Regions from separate parts of the Isoptericola sp. b408 genome, predicted to be linked through region 2. Evidence: riboswitches for the same ligand, from Rfam matches in the RefSeq annotation. Region 2 holds a riboswitch; the other holds the start of a gene.
What was found. A riboswitch is a leader RNA that binds a small molecule or an ion and turns the genes downstream of it on or off. The one in region 2 is predicted to bind thiamine pyrophosphate.
Positions count from the first base shown of each region.

Region 1: it holds a riboswitch for thiamine pyrophosphate, as region 2 does, so the genes downstream of both, thiO (glycine oxidase ThiO) here and Q6347_RS11565 (thiamine ABC transporter substrate binding subunit) in region 2, are expected to answer to the same signal.

Region 1 is NZ_JAUQYQ010000001.1:997,030-1,006,291, forward strand. Features, by position in the region: gene Q6347_RS04710 (ABC transporter ATP-binding protein) at 1-138, opposite strand, end outside; gene Q6347_RS04715 (ABC transporter ATP-binding protein) at 135-1,949, opposite strand; gene Q6347_RS04720 (DUF3817 domain-containing protein) at 2,014-2,409, shown strand; gene Q6347_RS04725 (ThiF family adenylyltransferase) at 2,412-3,650, shown strand; gene Q6347_RS04730 (thiazole synthase) at 3,660-4,481, opposite strand; gene thiS (sulfur carrier protein ThiS) at 4,491-4,751, opposite strand; gene thiO (glycine oxidase ThiO) at 4,748-6,004, opposite strand; TPP riboswitch at 5,993-6,095, opposite strand; gene thiE (thiamine phosphate synthase) at 6,129-6,776, shown strand; gene guaA (glutamine-hydrolyzing GMP synthase) at 6,826-8,430, shown strand; gene Q6347_RS04755 (trimeric intracellular cation channel family protein) at 8,427-9,116, shown strand; gene Q6347_RS04760 (aromatic ring-opening dioxygenase LigA) at 9,239-9,262, shown strand, end outside.
Region 2 is NZ_JAUQYQ010000004.1:1,154-10,415, forward strand. Features, by position in the region: gene Q6347_RS11550 (sulfite exporter TauE/SafE family protein) at 1-623, shown strand, start outside; gene Q6347_RS11555 (PAS domain-containing protein) at 730-1,458, shown strand; gene Q6347_RS11560 (DUF4235 domain-containing protein) at 1,548-1,832, opposite strand; TPP riboswitch at 1,939-2,042, shown strand; gene Q6347_RS11565 (thiamine ABC transporter substrate binding subunit) at 2,100-3,203, shown strand; gene Q6347_RS11570 (ABC transporter permease) at 3,200-4,936, shown strand; gene Q6347_RS11575 (ABC transporter ATP-binding protein) at 4,936-5,682, shown strand; gene Q6347_RS11580 (PrsW family intramembrane metalloprotease) at 5,729-6,841, opposite strand; gene Q6347_RS11585 (SpoIIE family protein phosphatase) at 6,851-8,455, opposite strand; gene Q6347_RS11590 (HAMP domain-containing sensor histidine kinase) at 8,452-9,262, opposite strand, start outside.

The sequences.
Region 1 (9,262 bases), on a different contig from region 2:
CGCGATGCCGGCGAGCTCGCCGCGGTGGCTGCGGAACAGCCGGCCCACGGTGCGGCGGACCGCGTGCCGGTCGGCGATCGGCAGCCGGTTCGAGGACTCCGTCGGCGTGGACGGCGGTGCGGACGTGGTCGGGCTCATCGGGTGGCTCCTTCCAGGGCGGGTCCGGCCCCGCCGGCGGCCGGTGCCTCGGCATCCGCCGCGGCGTCCGGTGCGGGTTCGGCCATGGACCGCCCGACGACGGCGCGGTACCGGACGCCGTGCTCGTCCGGGCGGCCGAGCAGCTCGGCGTGCGTCCCGCGGGCGACGACGCGGCCGTCCACGGACAGCAGAACGGCCTCGTCGACGTGGTCGAGGACCAGCGGGCTGGCGGTGACGACCAGCGTGGTCCGTCCACGCCGGACCTCGGCGACGCGTTCCGCGATCCGTGCCTCGGTGTGCGCGTCCACGGCGCTGGTCGGCTCGACGAGCACGAGGATCTCGGGGTCGGTGAGCAGGGCACGGGCCAGCGCGACGCGCTGACGCTGGCCGCCGGACAGCGACCGGCCCTTCTCCGGCAGCTCCCCGCTGAGACCACCGGGGACGGAGTCGAGCACGTCCTGGGCGTCCGCGGCCAGGATCGCGGCCGTCAGCTCGGCCTCGCTCGCCCGGCCACGGGCGTCGAGCTCCTCACCGAGGATCCCGGAGAAGAGGTGCGGCGTCGCCTCGGAGACGACCACACGGTGGCGCAGCGTCTCCTTGTCGAGCTCGGCGAGCGGCACGCCGCCGAGCGTGACGGGTGTGACGGCCTCGGCGTCGTCGTCGAACCGGCCCAGCCGTGTGGCCACGGCGGCCGACACGTCGGGGTCGGCGCACACCAGCGCCAGCACCCGCCCCGCGGGGACCACGAGTCCCGAGGCGCGGTCGACCAGCTCGCTGCCCGACGGCGGCGCCTCCGTGGGAGCGGCGGACGGGGGTGTCGCCTCGGTGATCCGCAGCACTCCGAGGATCTTGCGCGCGGAGACCACCGCGTTGGTGGACGCCTGCAGCATCTGCGTGGCCATCTGCACCGGCCAGGCGAGGAACGCGGTGTACCCGTAGAAGGTCACGAGCTCGCCGGCGCTCAGGTCGCCGCGCACGACGGCACGGGCACCCAGCCACAGGACGAGCGCGCCGAGCAGCCCGGGCAGCAGCACCTGCAGACCGTCGAGGACGGACTGGACGCCGGCGACCCGTACGCCACGGCGTCGCACCTCCTGCGACTGGCGTGCGTAGCGTGCGGAGAAGACGTCCTCGCCACCGATGCCGCGCAGGATCCGCAGGCCGGACACGGTGTCGGCGCCGAGCGCGGTGAGCCGGCCCACCGACTCGCGATGGTCCTGCTGGCGACGCTGCAACGGGCGGACCAGCAGCGCGAGCGCGGCGGCCACGAGCGGTATCCCCAGAGCCACCACGAGGCCGAGCACCACGTCCTGGGAGACGAGGTAGCCGGCTGCGGCGACGTACGCGAGCACGCCGCCGACGAACCGGCCGGACATGGCGAACATGTCGCCGGCTCGCAGGGCGTCGTTCGCGACGGCCGCCACGACCTCACCGGTGGGCAGCTTCTGCGTGACGGCGTGGCCGGCGCGGGTCGCCTTCTCCCCGACGAGGGTGGTGAACGAGAAGGAGGCCCGCAGCCAGTTCTCCACGTCGAAGGTGTGGCTGAGGACGCCGGCGACGACGATCGCGGCACCCGACACGAGCATCAGGCCGCACCACAGGAGCAGCTCGGTCCCGAACCCCGCGGCCAGACCCGAGTCGACCGCGCGGCCGAGCAGGAGGGGTGCGGCGGCGGCGGCGAGCAGGGAGACGCTGCCCGCCGAGACCGCCCTGACGATCACGGAGCGCTGACGCCACGCCTGCCAGCCCAGCAGGCGGGCGGGCGAGGACAGCGGCGGGGAGCCCGGGTCGGGCAGGGGGAGCGGGAGCACGGTCGTCAGAGTAGGGCGGGCCGGACCCGTCGGGCACCGGAATTTCCCCGCCTATCCTGGTGCCGTGAGCACCGAGCAGAACACCCCGACGGCCACCACCGACCAGGCGGCGACCGCCATCCGCAAGGCACGCGGCGCCCTGACCCGCTACCGGGTGCTGGCGATCGTCACCGGCGTCATGCTGCTCGTGCTCTGCGTGGAGATGGTCTTCAAGTACCTGGTCCCGGTCCAGGCCGTCATCGACTACATGGGCTGGGTGCCCTTCGCCCACGGGTGGATCTACGTCGTCTACCTGGTCACGGTGCTCGACCTGTGGGCCAAGATGCGCTGGAGCTTCGGCCGGCTGACCACGATGGTGCTGGCGGGTGTGGTCCCGGTGATGTCGTTCGTGCTGGAGAAGCGGGTGCACGCCGACGCCGACGCCAAGCTCGTGGCGCTCGCCGACCGGTACGGGGTGTGACGGTGCACGCCGACGCCCCGGACCGGACGACCGACCGGCTGGCGCCCCTGGTCGACCCGGCGCCCGGGCTGACCGACGCCGAGCTGGACCGGTACGCACGGCATCTCGCGCTGCCCGGGCTGGGCCTCGACGGGCAGCGGCGGCTCGCGGCCGCCCGGGTGCTCGTGGTCGGTGCCGGTGGGCTCGGCAGCCCGGCCCTGCTGTACCTGGCGGCCGCCGGCGTCGGCGTGATCGGGGTCGTCGACGACGACGTCGTGGACGTCACGAACCTCCAGCGCCAGGTGCTGCACGGCCAGGCGGACCTGGGCCGGCCCAAGACGACGTCGGCGGCCGCGGCGATCGCGGAGGTCAACCCGCACGTCGAGGTGGTCGAGCACCCGGTGCGCCTGGACCCCGGCAACGTCCTGGACGTGCTGGGCGGCTACGACGTCGTGCTCGACGGGGCCGACAACTTCCCGACCCGCTATCTCGTCTCCGACGCCGCCGAGGTCCTCGGGCTCCCCGTGGTGTGGGGGTCGATCGACCGCTTCGACGGCCAGGTCAGCGTCTTCTGGGGCGCCCCGCGGTACACGGCGGCGGACGGCGGGACCACGTCCCGCCGGGGCGTCACCTACCGCGACGTCTTCCCCGACCCGCCGCCGCCCGGCGTCGTCCCGGACTGCGCCACCGGCGGCGTGCTCGGCGCGATGTGCGGCACGGTCGGCTCCGCGATGGCCACCGAGGCCCTCAAGCTGATCACGGGAGTCGGCGACGTCCTGCACGGGCGGCTCGCCGTGCACGACGCCCTCGCCGCGGACTGGCGCTCGCTCACCGTCCGGCCCGACCCGGCGCGCGAACCCGTCACGGCGATGCTGCCGGGTGACGACGCGTACGTGGCCTTCTGCGGGCTGGCGCCGGCCGGGGACCCGGGCCCCGGGTCGCCGGAGGTCACCGTCGCCGACGCCCGGGCGCTGCTCGCGGCCGAGCGCCCCGCCGTCCTGGTGGACGTGCGTGAGGAGTGGGAGGCCCGGGCGCGCCCCGTGGCCGGCGCCCGGCTCGTGCCCAGCGGGACGTTCCTCGGCACCGCCGCGGGAGCCCCGGACGCGGCGGCCCGGTCCGCGCTCGACACCCTGCCCACCGACCGGCCGGTGCTGCTCGTGTGCGCGGCCGGGCCGCGGTCGACGAAGGTCGCCCGGGTGGCCCGGGCGGCGGGCCTCGACGCGCGGTCCGTCGTCGGCGGCGTCCCCGCGCTGCTCGGCTGAGCGACCCTCCTACAGGGCGAGGTCGAGCCGCCCCTCGGGCGGCGAGCTGGCGAGCGCACCCTCGCGCCGCGGGATGCGGCCGGCCCCGGCCGCGAGCCGCCCCGCCTCGGTGGCCAGCCGCATCGCGCGGGCCATGCGCACGGGGTCCTCGGCCCGCGTGACCGCGGTGGCGAGCAGCACCCCGGAGCAGCCGAGCTCCATCGCCAGCGCGGCGTCGGACGCCGTCCCGATCCCCGCGTCCAGGATCACCGGGACGCGGGCGGCCTCCGCGATCGCCGCGATGTTGCGCGGGTTGAGGATCCCGAGCCCGGAGCCGATCGGTGCGCCGAGCGGCATCACCGCCGCGCAGCCGACGTCCTCGAGGCGCCGGGCGAGGATCGGGTCGTCGTTCGTGTAGGGCAGCACGACGAACCCGTCGCGGACGAGCTCGTCGGCGGCCTCGACCAGGCCCACCGGGTCGGGCAGCAGCGTGACGTCGTCGGCGATCACCTCGAGCTTGACCCAGTCCGTCCCGCACGCCTCACGGGCGAGCCGGGCGGTGAGCACCGCCTCGCGCACGGAGAAGCACCCGGCCGTGTTCGGCAGGGCGCGGATGCCGAGGCGTTCCAGCAGCCCCCAGATCCCCGCGTCCCGGGTCGCCTCGCCGCCGGCCCGCGGGGCCACGCGGCGCATCGCCACCGTGGTCAGCCCCGTGCCGGAGGCGACCAGGGCCTCCTCCAGCGTGAGCAGGTTGGCGGCGCCCCCGGTGCCCATCACCAGCGGGGAGGCGATCTCGGTCCCTGCGACGACGAGCGGTGCGGTGCCGTCGGCGGTCGGGTCGGTCGTGGTCATGGTTCCTCCTCAGCCGCCCTGGACGGCGGTGACGATCTCGACGCGGTCGCCGGCGCGCACCGCCGTGGACTCCCAGGCGCCGCGCGGCACGACGACGTCGTCCACGGCGACGGCCACGCCGCGGACCTCCCCGTCGGTGACGTGCCCGGGTGCCAGGTGCGCCACCAGCGCGGTGAGCGGCACGGTGCCGGTCGGCCCGAGGTCGTAGGGAGCGCCGTTCACCAGGGCCCGGCTGCGGGCGGGGGCGGTGTGCCGGTCGGTGCTGGTCATCGGGGTCCTCCGTCGGTGCGGCGGGTGTCGGGGTCGGGCGGCGGGAACCGGCGCGGGTCCGACGCCCGGAGGGCGGCGAGCAGGGTCGGCGGGTCGGCGCGGGTGACGTCGACGTCGAACCACGAACCCGTCAGGCCCGCCACGACGATCTCGGCCGTGAGGGGGGCGAGCAGGATGCCGTTGCGGTGATGGCCGGTGGCCAGGTGGAGACCGGGCACGTGGGTCGGACCGACCAGCGGCAGGTTGTCCGGCGTCGCCGGCCGGGCCCGGGGCGTGACCTCGACGAGCGCCGCCTCGTCGATCGCCGGCAGGAGAACGCGGGCGTCCCGCAGCAGCGCGAACACCCCGCCGGCGGTGGCGCGGCGGTCGTCGGGGTTCTCCTCCGTCGTGGCCCCGACCACGATCTCGCAGTGCCCGGCCCACGGCCCCTCGGTCGCCGGTGTCCGGCCCACGACGTAGACGGGCCGGCCCTGGACGAGGCCGCGCACGACGTGCCGCGGCGTCAGGTCCGGGTCGGCCTGGAGCCGCAGGGTCTGGCCCTTGACGGGGCGGACCGGGACCGTGACGTCAGGCAGGTCCGCCAGGAGCGGCGCGGACGCCCAGCCGGCGGCCACGACGGTCGAGCCGGCGCGGTGCACCCGGCCCGCGTCGTCGAGCGCGCCGACGACGCGTCCGTCGTGCCGCACGAGCCGGACCGCGGCCCGCGGGACGACCGCGCCGTGCCCGTCGGCGATCGCCCGCTGCAGGGCGGCGTGCACGGCGCGGGGGTCGACGGCGTGGTCGCCCGGGACCCAGGCGGCACCGCTGAGCCGCGGTCCGAGCAGCGGTTCGTGCCGGCGCGCCTCGGCGATGGTCAGCACCCGCGAGCTCACCGCGTGCCGGGCCTGCAGCGCGAGGAGCCGTCGCAGCAGCGCGGCGTCGGTGTCGTCGTAGGCGAGGGTGAGCGTGCCGGACTCCCGCAGCCCGACCCCGGTGCCGGCGGCGGCCTCCAGGTCGGCGGCGAACGTCAACCAGCGGCCGGCGGCGGCCAGGTGCAGGGCCAGCGCGGCGTCCTCGGTGAACTCGGCCTCGGTGGCCGGGGCGAGCATGCCCGCTGCCGCCCGGGTCGCCCCGTCGCCCGCGTCGGGGTCCAGGACGGTGACGCTGAGCCCGGCCTCGAGCGCGCGCCACGCCACGGCGAGGCCGATGATGCCGCCGCCCACGACGAGGAGGTCACGCACGCCGTCCGGCGGCGTGGACAGGGGTCGGTCCACGGTGCTCCCTTCGCTGGCATGATCCAGATCAGGTTCGACGGTCGGCGCCCGGCGCCCTCTCAGCCTCCGCGAGGCTCCCGTGCTGCGCCCACCCTACTCCCGCCGGTCCCTAGACTCGGCCCCGATGGAGACCTCCGACCTGCGCGCACGCCTCGCCGACGCCCGCCTCTACCTGTGCACCGACGCCCGCGAGGAGCGCGGCGACCTGGAGGAGTTCCTGCACGCCGCGCTGCGGGGCGGCGTGGACGTCGTCCAGCTCCGCGACAAGACCCTCGACGTCGCCCGCGAGCTCGAGCTGCAGGCGCTGGTGGCGCGGGTCGCGACCGAACACGGCGCGCTGTGGGCGGTCAACGACCGGGCGGACGTGGCCGGGCTCACCGGTGCACCCGTGGTGCACATGGGGCAGGGGGACCTCCCGGTGCCGGCGGTGCGGACCCTGCTCGGCCCGGCCCCGGTCCTGGGCCGGTCCACCCACTCGGCCGCGCAGGCGGCCGCGGCGGAGGCCGACGGGGACGTCGACTACTTCTGCGTGGGCCCCCTCTGGGCGACGCCCACCAAGCCGGGCCGGACCGCCGTCGGCATCGACCTGCTGCGCGAGGTGGCCCGCACCGCGCCGACCACGCCCTGGTTCGCCATCGGGGGGATCGACGCCGACCGGCTCGACGCGGTCCTCGACGCCGGGGCGCGACGGGTCGTCGTCGTCCGCGCGATCACGGAGTCCGCGGACCCCGAGCGGGCCGCGCGGACCCTGCGGCAGCGGCTCGGGGCCTGAGGCCGGCGGGCACCCCGGACCGGCGCGCGACGGCGGATAGGATGAGGCGGTGACGTCTCCCGCCACCGCTCCCGACAGCACGCCCCGACCCGTCCTCGTGGTCGACTTCGGCGCCCAGTACGCCCAGCTCATCGCCCGCCGCGTGCGCGAGGCGAACGTCTACTCCGAGATCGTCCCGCACACGTGGACGCCGGAGCAGATGCTCGCCCGCAACCCCGCGGCGATCATCCTCTCGGGCGGTCCGTCCTCCGTCTACGCCACCGGCGCGCCCTTCGTGGACGCCGCGCTCTTCGACGCCGGCGTGCCCGTGCTGGGCATCTGCTACGGCTTCCAGGCGATGGCGCAGGCTCTGGGTGGCAAGGTCGCCCAGACCGGGACCCGCGAGTACGGCGGCACCGAGGTCGAGGTGTGCTCGGCCGGCGTGCTGCTGGCGGACACCCCGACGACCCAGACCACCTGGATGAGCCACGGCGACTCCGTGCACGCCGCACCGGAGGGGTTCGAGGTGCTGGCGACGTCGTCCGGGTCGCCGGTGGCGGCCTTCGAGGACCGCGGCCGTCGCCTGTACGGCGTCCAGTGGCACCCCGAGGTCAAGCACTCGGCGCACGGGCAGACGGTGCTGGAGCACTTCCTCTACGAGGGTGCCGGGCTGCGGCCCGACTGGACGCCGGACAACGTCATCGCCGACCAGGTCGCCGCGATCCGCGCGCAGGTCGGGGACGCCCGTGTGGTCTGCGGGCTGTCCGGCGGCGTCGACTCCTCGGTCGCCGCGGCGCTCGTGCAGCGCGCGGTGGGGGACCAGCTGACCTGCGTGTTCGTCGACCACGGTCTGCTGCGCGAGGGTGAGGTGGAGCAGGTCGAGCGCGACTTCGTCGCCGCCACCGGCGTCAACCTGGTGGTCCGCGACGAGCGCAAGCGGTTCCTGGACGCCCTCGAGGGGCACAGCGACCCGGAGACGAAGCGCAAGATCATCGGCCGCGAGTTCATCCGCGTCTTCGAGGACGCCGCCCGCGACATCGTCGCCGAGGGGCACGAGCACGCCGTGCACGGCGAGGGCTCCGAGGTGAAGTTCCTGGTCCAGGGCACCCTGTACCCGGACGTCGTGGAGTCCGGCGGCGGCGAGGGCGCGGCCAACATCAAGAGCCACCACAACGTGGGCGGCCTGCCCGACGACCTGCAGTTCGAGCTGGTCGAACCGCTGCGCACCCTGTTCAAGGACGAGGTGCGCGCCGTCGGCCGCGAGCTGGGGGTCCCGGAGCCGATCGTCGCCCGTCAGCCCTTCCCGGGCCCCGGACTGGGTATCCGGATCATCGGCGAGGTCACGGCCGAGCGGCTCGAGGTCCTGCGGCGCGCGGACGCCATCGCCCGCGAGGAGCTGACGAAGGCTGGTCTGGACGGCGAGATCTGGCAGTGCCCTGTGGTGCTGCTGGCCGACGTGCGGTCGGTGGGCGTCCAGGGCGACGGCCGCACCTACGGCCACCCCGTCGTGCTGCGTCCCGTCTCCAGCGAGGACGCGATGACGGCGGACTGGACCCGGATGCCCTACGACGTGCTCTCGGTCATCTCCACCCGCATCACCAACGAGGTCAGCGAGGTGAACCGGGTCGTGCTCGACGTCACGAGCAAGCCCCCGGGCACCATCGAGTGGGAGTGACCGGGGAGCTCGCCGCGGCGCTGGCGACGGAGCCGGACGCCGTCACCACGACCCTCGGCGTCGTGCAGCGGGTGCTGGAGTACCTCGGCACGGTCGCGTTCGCGATCTCCGGGGCCTTCGCCGCCGGGCGCAAGCGCATGGACCTGGTCGGCGTCGTCGTCCTCGGCAGCGCCGTGGCCATCGGCGGCGGGACGCTGCGCGACCTGCTCATCGGCCGGACGCCGGTGTTCTGGGTGACCGAGCCGACGTTCCTGCTGGTCGGCGTGGTCGCGTCGCTCCTGGTGGTGCCGCTGGCGCGCACGCGCACCCTCGACCTGCTGCGCCGGCTGCAGATCATCGAGATCTCCGACGCGGCCGGCATGGCGCTGTTCGTCGTCATCGGCACGAACGTCGCGCTGTCCGCCGGGGCGAACGAGGTCTCGGCGGCCGTCGTCGGGGTGATGGCCGGGGTCGGCGGGGGCGTGATCCGCGACGTGCTGGCGAACGAGGTGCCGGAGGTGCTGAGCAACGCGCAGTTCTACGCCACGGCGGCGCTGCTCGGGGCGGCGGTCCAGCTCGGCCTGCGTCAGCTGGGGGCCGATCCGGCGATCGTGTTCTGGGTGCCGCTGGTGCTCATCCTCACGGTGCGTCTGCTCGCCGTCCGGCTCGGCTGGGGCATGCCGACGTTCTCGGTACCGGGTGAATGACGCCGGATTCCTGCTCTGACCTTCGGGTTCGTCGTGACGGGGCAGGTCGGGAGCGGTAAGTTGGCGGCCAGGGGCGTCAACTACCGGTCAACAACCGCAGAAGCGCTACGAGAGGCAGACTCATGTCCAGCTCTGTAACCGTCCAA
Region 2 (9,262 bases):
ATCTCGCCAAGCCGGTCATGTCGGTGCTGCTGCTCGCGCTCGGCGTGTACGTGCTGTCCCGGTTCACGTTCCGCGGTCTGCGCACCGACAAGATCGGCCAGCCGCTGCGTCGCCGCTTCCTCGCGCCCCTCGGCCTGGTCGGCGGCTTCCTCGACGCCACCGGTGGTGGCGGCTGGGGGCCGGTCGGGACGCCGGCGATCCTCGCCAGCGGACGCCTGGAGCCCCGCAAGGTCATTGGTTCGATCGACACCAGCGAGTTCTTCGTCGCCGTGGCGGCCAGCCTGGGCTTCCTCGTGGGCCTCGGGACGGCGGGCATCGACCCGATGTGGGCCACCGCCCTGCTGCTGGGCGGCCTCGTCGCCGCGCCGGTCGCGGCCTGGTTGGTCCGGCTCGTGCCGCCCCGGGTGCTCGGATCGGCGGTCGGTGGCGTCATCGTGCTCACCAACAGCCGGACCCTGCTCGCCACGGTCGACCTCGCGCCGGCCTGGACGACGGTGGTCCTCGCCGCCGTCGTCGTGCTCTGGGCCGCGGCGGTCGCGTGGTCCGTGCGGGCGCACCGCCGCGAGCAGTCGGTGACCATGGCCCGGACGACGACCCAGGACGCGCACAGCGTCGGCGGGTGAAACCCGCGGGTGAAGACGTCCGCCCAGGTGGCGCTCGTGACTCCGCGGAGTACGGTGGGCCACACCGGCCCGGCCCGGCCCGGTGAGATCGTCGGGAGGAGAACACATGAGTTCGCTGTCGTCGTCGCGGATCATGAAGAGTTCCGCGCTCTCATCGGTGACCGACGCACTCTCCACCGGGACCCAGCTCGTCGTGGGTCAGTACCGGATCGACGCGCCCTCCGGTGCCGTGTGGTGGTCCGACGAGGTCTACCGGATGTACGGGTCGGAGCCCGGCGATCTCACACCCACCGTGGACATCATCCGGGCGCGGACCCACCCGGACGACCGGGCGCGCGTGTCGCGGACGGCGATCGTGTCCCTGCGGGCCGGGCGGCCGTTCAGCAGCGCCCACCGCATCATCGACCCGCACGGCAAGGCACGTACGGTCGTCGTCACGGGTCGGGGGCAGCTGGACGAGGACGGGGCCATCGCCCGGGTGGGCGGGTATGTGCTGGACGTCAGCCCGGTCGCGCGCGAGGTGCTGGACCGCGAGTCCCACCGTGCCGTCGGGCGGGCGATGGTCTCCGCCGCCGCCGTCGAACAGGTCAAGGGTGCCCTCATGATCGTGCGGGGCCTGGACGAGGCCGACGCCACGGACCTGCTCGGCGAGGTCGCCGCACGAGCCGGGATCCCGATGCAGTCAGCGGCGTCACAGGTCGTCAGCGAGCTCCGCACGTCCCGTGGAGAGCCTGACGACCGGCTGCAGGCCGCGCTCGACGCGGTCCACAGCGTGGACCGCCCGCACGGGCACGAGGCCCAGCTGGCCCGTCGACGTCAGAGCACCCGGCGCTGAGCACCGGTACCGGTCCGACCTCTCGCGAGGCGCGCCGGTCACCGTCCGACCGCTCGCGGGGCGAACGAGCCGCCCCGCGAGTCCGGGACTCAGACCGTCGAGATCTTCTTGGCGCGGCGGTCGACCGCCTTGACGACCCCCTGCTTCGCGAGCCGGCGGGCCATCACCGCGGCGCCACCCGTGACGGCGGCGAACGTGATCGCCTGGACGATCGGGATGTCGTCCGCGTCCAGGTCGATCGGGGCCTCCTTGCCCGTGGCCTTCTCCCAGATCGTCTTGATGATCTTCTGGGCCACCCAGCCGGCGGCGAGGGTCGCCGCGATCGTCCCGACCTTCACGGCCAGCGTCGGCTCGGTGCTCTTGGACAGCTCCACGGGTCCTCCAGTCGTTCGGTGCGCCGGGCGGTCACGGACGGACTCCGTCGGGAGGTCCGCGCCACGGACGCCACCACCGTAGCGTGCTCGAGGTGTGTAGGCTCGGGGGGAACGACAGGGGAGCGCCATCGGCGCTGAGAGTGCGGACCACCGCAGACCCTCGAACCTGATCCGGTTAGCACCGGTGGAGGAAGTCGGGCTTCTCGATCCCGTCGCCTCGGACCCTCCGAGCGGCGGACCCCCTTCTCGAACGTCTGAGGAGGACACATGAGTCATCGTCTCCGTCGCACCGTCGCGACCACCGCCGTCGTCGCGCTGCTGCCCGCGCTGGCCGCCTGCGGCGGCGAGGAGTCCCCCGGAGCAGCGCCCAGCAGCTCCGCGGGCTCCGCCGACGCGAGCGCCACGCCGGAGCTGTCCGGTACCGTCACGCTCGTCACGCACGACTCCTTCGCCCTGAGCGAGGGGGTCCTGGAGTCGTTCGAGGAGGAGACCGGGCTCACCGTCGAGCAGGTCGCCGCCGGCGACGCCGGCACCTTGGTCAACCAGCTCGTGCTCACGGCCGACAGCCCGCTCGGCGACGTCGTCTACGGCGTGGACAACACCTTCGCCTCGCGTGCCGTCGAGGCCGACGTCTTCGAGCCGTACACGCCGGCCGACCTCGACCAGTCCGCGACCGGGCTCGTCGACCCGGCGCTCGAGGGGCTCACCCCGATCGACAAGGGCGACGTCTGCCTCAACGTCGACACCACCTGGTTCGAGGCCGAGGGCGTCGAGCCGCCGAGCACCCTCGAGGACCTGACCGACCCCGCGTACGAGGACCTGACGGTCGTGACCAACCCGGCGACCTCGTCGCCCGGCTTCGCGTTCCTGCTCGCCACCGTCGACGCCTTCGGGGAGGACGGCTGGCAGCAGTACTGGGCCGACCTCTCGGACAACGGTCTCAAGGTCACCGACGGCTGGTCGGACGCCTACTACGTCGACTTCTCCGGGGCCGGCGAGGGCGGTGAGCGGCCGATCGTGCTCTCCTACGCCACCTCTCCGGCCTTCACCGTGACCGAGGACGGCAGCGAGAGCACCACCGAGGCGCTGCTGGACACCTGCTTCCGCCAGGTCGAGTACGCCGGCGTCCTCGCCGGCACCGACAACCCCGACGGCGCCCGGGCCCTGGTGGACTTCCTCGCCTCCGCCGAGGTGCAGGCCGACATCCCCGCGAACATGTACATGTACCCGGCCGACGACACCGTCGAGCTGCCGGCCGAGTGGGAGGAGTTCGCCCCCCTCGCCGAGGAACCGTTCGACGTCGCGCCGGACGAGATCGCCGCGCACCGTGACGAGTGGATCGAGCAGTGGACGGCCACGGTCATCGGGTGACGCCCTCCACCAGCGGCGGGGCGTCCCTGCGGCCGCCCCGCCGTCGGCCCGCCCCGGGGACCTGGCTGTGGTGGGTCCTCGCCGCGGGCCTGCCCCTGCTGTTCCTCGGGGTGTTCTTCGCGTGGCCCGTGGCGGCGCTCGTCGTCCAGGGGTTCTTCACCGACGACGGCGGCACTCGCGCGCTCGACCTGTCCGGGTTCGCGGAGGTCCTGTCCCAGCCCCGCACGTGGCGCGTCGTCGGGCAGACCCTCGCCCAGGCGTCCGTCGGCACGGTCCTGGCCGTCCTGCTCGGGCTGCCCGGCGCCTACGTGCTCTACCGGTGCCGGTTCCCGGGCCGGGCGCTGGCACGCGGCCTGGTGACCGTGCCGTTCGTGCTGCCGACCGTCGTGGTCGGCGTGGCCTTCCGGGCGCTGTTCGCCCCGGGCGGCACCTTCGGGTGGCTCGGCATCGAGGAGTCCTTCGCCGGGGTCGTCGTGGCCCTGGTGTTCTTCAACTACGCCGTCGTCGTGCGCACCGTCGGCGGGCTGTGGGAGCGGCTCGACCCGCGGGCCGAGCAGGCGGCCCGCTCCCTCGGCGCGAGCCCGTGGCGGGCCTTCCGCACGGTCACCCTGCCGGCGCTGGGGCCCGCGATCGCGTCCGCGGCCGCCGTGGTCTTCCTGTTCTGCTCGACGGCGTTCGGCGTCGTCCTGGTGCTCGGGGGCATGCGGTACGGCACGATCGAGACCGAGATCTGGATCCGCACCACCCAGTTCCTCGACCTGCGCGCCGCCGCCGTGCTCAGCATCCTGCAGCTCGTGGTCGTCACCGGAGCACTGCTCGTCAGCGCCCGGCTGCGTGCCCGCCGCGAGCGCGCGCTGCACCTGACCAGCGACCGGTCCGCGGCGCACCGCTTCTCCTGGCGACGGGCCAGCGACGCCGTCCCGGCGGCCGCGACCGTCGCCGTCGTCGGCCTGCTGGTCGTCGTGCCGCTCGCGGGTCTGGTCGCCCGCTCGCTGCGGACGCCCGACGGCACCTGGGGGTTCGACAACTACGTCGCCCTCGGCACGACCGGGGGCCGCAACGCGCTGTCCGTCACCGTGTGGGAGGCGACGGTGAACTCGCTGCGCACAGCCGTGCTGGCCGCCCTCATCGCCGTCGTCGTCGGCGGGCTCGTGGCCCTGGTCGTCTCGCGCCGTCCCCGGTCGGCCGGGCTGCGTCGGGCCGTCGGGGCGCTGGACGCCGCGTTCATGCTGCCCCTCGGGGTCTCCGCGGTGACCGTCGGGTTCGGGTTCCTCATCACCCTGGACCGGCCGCTCGGGCTCGACGTCGACCTGCGGACCTCGGGCCTGCTCGTGCCGATCGCGCAGGCGGTCGTCGCGATCCCGCTCGTGGTCCGCACCGTGCTGCCCGTGGTGCGGGCGATCGACCCGCGGCTGCGCGAGGTCGCCGCCACCCTGGGTGCCGCCCCGGGCCGGGTGCTGCGGACCGTCGACGGCCCCCTGACCGCCCGGTCCCTCGGGCTGGCCGTCGGGTTCGCGTTCGCGGTGTCGCTCGGCGAGTTCGGCGCGACGTCGTTCCTCGCCCGCCCCGACGCGGCGACGCTGCCGGTCGTCATCTTCCGGCTCATCGGCCGGCCCGGGGCGGAGAACTACGGGATGGCGCTCGCGGCGTCCGTGGTGCTGGCCGTGCTCACCGCGACGGTCATGATGGTGGCGGAACGCCTGCGCGGTGACGCGGGCGGAGGGGAGTTCTGATGTCCGGGGCCGAGGGCCTGAGCGTCCGTGACGTCGTCGTGCGCTACGAGGGCACGCGGCACGAGGCGGGCACGACGGCGGTCGACCACGTGTCGCTCGACGTCGCGACGGGCGAGGTCCTGGCGCTGCTCGGGCCGAGCGGCTGCGGCAAGTCGTCGCTGCTGCGCGCGGTCGCGGGGCTGGAGCCGCTGGTGGCGGGGTCGGTGTCGTTCGCGGGGCAGGACCTGGCCCGCGTGCCGGTGCATCGGCGCGGGTTCGGCCTGCTGTTCCAGGACGGTCAGCTGTTCCCGCACCGGGACGTGGGCCGGAACGTCGCCTACGGGCTGGAGATGCAGGGGATCCCCGCGGCGCAGCGGCGCGACCGGGTGGCCGAGCTGCTCGCGGACGTCGGGCTGGCCGGGTACGCGCGGCGGGCCGTGTCGACGCTGTCCGGCGGGGAGAAGCAGCGGGTCGCGCTGGCCCGGGCCCTGGCCCCGCGGCCGCGGCTGCTGCTGCTCGACGAGCCGCTGTCCGCCCTGGACCGGCAGCTGCGCGAGAAGCTCGCGATCGACGTGCGCGACACGCTGCGGGCGACCCGCACGACGGCGGTGTTCGTCACCCACGACCACGCCGAGGCCTTCACGGTGGCCGACCGGGTCGCCGTGATGGACGCAGGGCGGCTGCTGCAGGCCGACACCCCGGAGCGGCTCCGCGCCGCACCCGCCTCGGCGCGGGTCGCGGAGTTCCTCGGGCTCGAGCTCCCCTGACCGTCGCCGGTGGGCCCTGCCGTAGACCGTGGGCCGCAGCCCTCCGTCAGCGCGCGAAGACGACCCGTGCGTGCCCCATGAGCAGCAGCAGCGGGTCGCGGCGGGCCACGAACGCGTCGTCGTCCACCAGGCCCAGGTCGTACCGGCGGTGCAGCATCGCCAGCTCGGTGGCGGCCTGCTGGTAGTCCGCCAGGGCCCGCGCCGCGCCCCGGCCGAGGGCACCGCGGACCTGCTCGCGGGCCCGCTGCCGTGCCCGCAGCGACGACAGCATCCGCAGGTCGCCCGTGCCGATCACGCCGAGCTCCTGGTAGCGGGGCAGGTGCCGGCGCACCAGGCCGACGATCCGACGGCGGTCGCGGTGCAGCACGACGCCGAGCGCCACCAGCACGCCGGCGCCCAGCAGGTACGCGACCCCGAGACCGAGAGCACCCGCCGCCGTCGAGGCGTTCCACAGGGCGTGCAGCGCGGTCGCCCCGGCCACGCCGGCCACGACGGGCAGCGCACGCCGTCCGGGCCGGCGCAGGGCCGCCGCGGCCACGCCCACGCCGATCAGGGACGTGCACAGGGGGTGCAGCAGCGGGGAGACGATCCCCCGCACGACGAAGGTCCCCGCCAGCGTCCCGGCCGGAGCGGTGGCGTAGTAGCTGATGTTCTCCACGGTGGCGAAGCCCAGGGCCACCGTGGAGCCGTAGATGATGCCGTCAGTGGGACCGTTGAGCTCGTGGCGCCTGAACCAGAGCAGCCCCACGAGCACCGCGCCCTTCGCCAGCTCCTCGACGACCGGGGCGGTGAGGGACGCCGTGGCGTACCGGCCGAGCTCGGCGCCGAGCATCGGCCGCCACACGAGGTCCAGCCCGGCGGTGTTGAGGAGCGTGGCGAGCAGGACGGCGACGCCCGCACCCCAGCCGAACGCGGCGACGAGGACGTCGGGGGGTTCGGGCTCGAGGCGGTCGAGCGCGAGGACCCCGGCGAGCAGCAGCGGCAGGGGGACGAGCGCCAGGACGACCGCCGTGACCACGCCGTCCGCACCGTCCCGCAGCAGCAGGGCGAGAGCCACCGCCAGGCACAGGGAGGACGTGGCCACCGTGACGACGACCCCCACCGACGGCCGGGCGGTGGGCCTGCCGGCCAGGATCGCCCGTGGCTCCAGGGGTGGCATGCCCTGACCCTACTGAGCGGCCCCGCTCGTGCGGCGCACGATCACCACGGCCACGTCGTCCTCGCGCGCGCCGTCGTCGAAGGCGTCGAGCAGGTGCTGGCACGCGTCGTCGGGGCAGGTCCCGGGGATCTGCGCGGCGGCGGTCCGGAGCCGGGCCAGGCCGTCGCGCAGCGAGCCGTCCCGGCGCTCGACCAGTCCGTCCGTGGCCAGGACCAGCAGGTCACCGACCGCCAGCGTGGTGCGGTACGGCGGGCGGCTCTCCGGGCTCGGCAGCCCCAGCAGCCGGGAGGTGGACTTCACCGGCCGTGCCGTGCCGTCGGAGCGGACGAGCATCGCCGGCAGGTGCCCGGCGTCGGTCAGCTCGACCTCGCCGGTGACCGGGTCCGCGAGGCAGACGCACACCGTCGCGGTCTCGGTGTGGTCGGTGCGCAGCACCTCGTTGAGCAGCTCCAGCGCGCGTTCCGCCCCGTGCCCCTCGCGCAGGTAGGCGCGCAGCGTCAGACGGAGCTCGCCCATGACGGTGGCGGCGTGCAGGGAGTGGCCCTGGACGTCGCCGATCACCACCGCGACCCGGCCGTCGGGGAGGTCGAAGGCGTCGTAGAAGTCGCCCCCGACGTCCAGCAGGTCGTCCGAGGCCTCGTAGCACGCGGAGACGTCGAACCCGGGGCGCACCGTGAGGTCGGACGGGAGCAGCGCGTCCTGCAGGGCGCGGGTGATCCGGTGCTCCTCGGCGAGCAGGCGCAGGTTGGCCAGCGCCACCGCGGTCGCCTGCGTGAACCGTCGCACGGTCTCCCGGTCGTCGTCCGTCGGGCCGGTCTCGGAGTCGGCCAGCTGGACGCCGAGGCCGCCGACGAGCCGCCCGCGGGCGTCGCGCATCCACGTGGTCCACCACGAGGAGGGCCCCACCCCGGCCTGCGTGAGCAGCTCCCGCCACGGCGCGGGGACGCGTTCCCTCGGCAGCAGCGCCGAGCTGACCCCTCCCGGCGGCGGGACGGGCGTCTCGCCGGCACCGCGGACCAGCGGGGCGCCCGGCGCCGGGCACACGGTGCGCAGGACGTGGTCGGCATCGACGACCACCATGGCGATCGCGGCACGTCCGAGGACGCTCGACGCGCCCCGGGCCGCGAGGTCCACCGCCTCCTCGGCGGAGCGCGCCGAGTGCAGGGGGACCAGCGCCGTGCCGAGGTCGTCGAGCCGCTGCGCGGTCCGGTGCGCCCCTCGCTTCTCGTCGTAGCTGCGGCACAGCGCGCCCACGGTGGCGAGGAACTCGTCACGGTCGAGGGGTTCGGGCAGGTAGGCGTCGGCGCCGTGCTGCAACCCGGCCGTGCGGGCCGCCGCGTCGATCGACGTGGCCGACACGTGCAGGACGGGCACGGGGGACGTCTCCGGCCTGTTCTTCAGCTCCCGGCACACCTCCGCCCCCGAGACGTCCGGCAGGTTGACGTCGAGGACCACGGTGTCGAACTCGGCCGAGGCGCGCTGCAGCGCCTCGCTCCCGGTGGCGGCCTCCGCCACCGCGTAGCCGGCGGCGCGCAGCCAGGTGGCCATGAGGTAGCGGTGGGCGTGGGTGTCGTCGACGACGAGCACCCGTCGCCGTCCGTTCTCCTCGATCACGGTCCTGCTGTCCCTTCGGTGTCGAGTGCCGCGACGAGTGCGGCACGGTCGATCCGGTCCTTCGGCAGGAACCGCGCCGTGCGCGTCCACGGGCCGGGGGCGGGGCTCGGTCCGCTCGACATCAGGACGGCTGCCAGGCCCGGCCGTTCGTCCAGCATCCGAGCCAGCAGCGCCGTGCCGGTCGTGTCCGGCATGCGCACGTCCAGGACGACGGCGTCGACGTCGTCCTGCAGCATCGCCAGGGCCGTGCCGGCGTCGTGGGCGACGCTGACCCGGGTCGCCTCGTCGCGGAGCAGACCGGCGACCGAGGAGCCGAAGGCGTGGTCGTCGTCCACGACGAGGACGTGGCCGACGCGACCGCTCCGGGCACCGGCGGGGGCGTCCGCCCTGGCGGCGTCCTCCAGCGAGGGCAGGGTGAGCGTGAAGACGCTCCCCTCGCCGAGCGTCGAGGTCGCGGTGAGGCTGCCGCCGAGCGCCTCGGCGGTGCGCCGCGCGTACGGCAGCCCCAGACCCGTCCCCCGCGCGCCCGGCTGCAGGTGGTGGGGCACCTGGACGAACTCCTCGAAGATCGCGTCGATCTGGTCCGCGGGCACGCCCAGCCCCGTGTCCCGGACCTCGCACCGCGCGCCGTCGGCCGTGGGCGTGACGACCAGGTGCACCGACCCGCGCTCGGTGAACTTCACCGCGTTGGTCAGCAGGTTGCGGAGCATGCGCGCCACGAGGCGCCGGTCGCTGCACAGCACGGGCACGCCCGGCCGGTCGACGACGAGCTCGACGCCGTCCCGGACCAGCGGGCGCGTGGTGCCC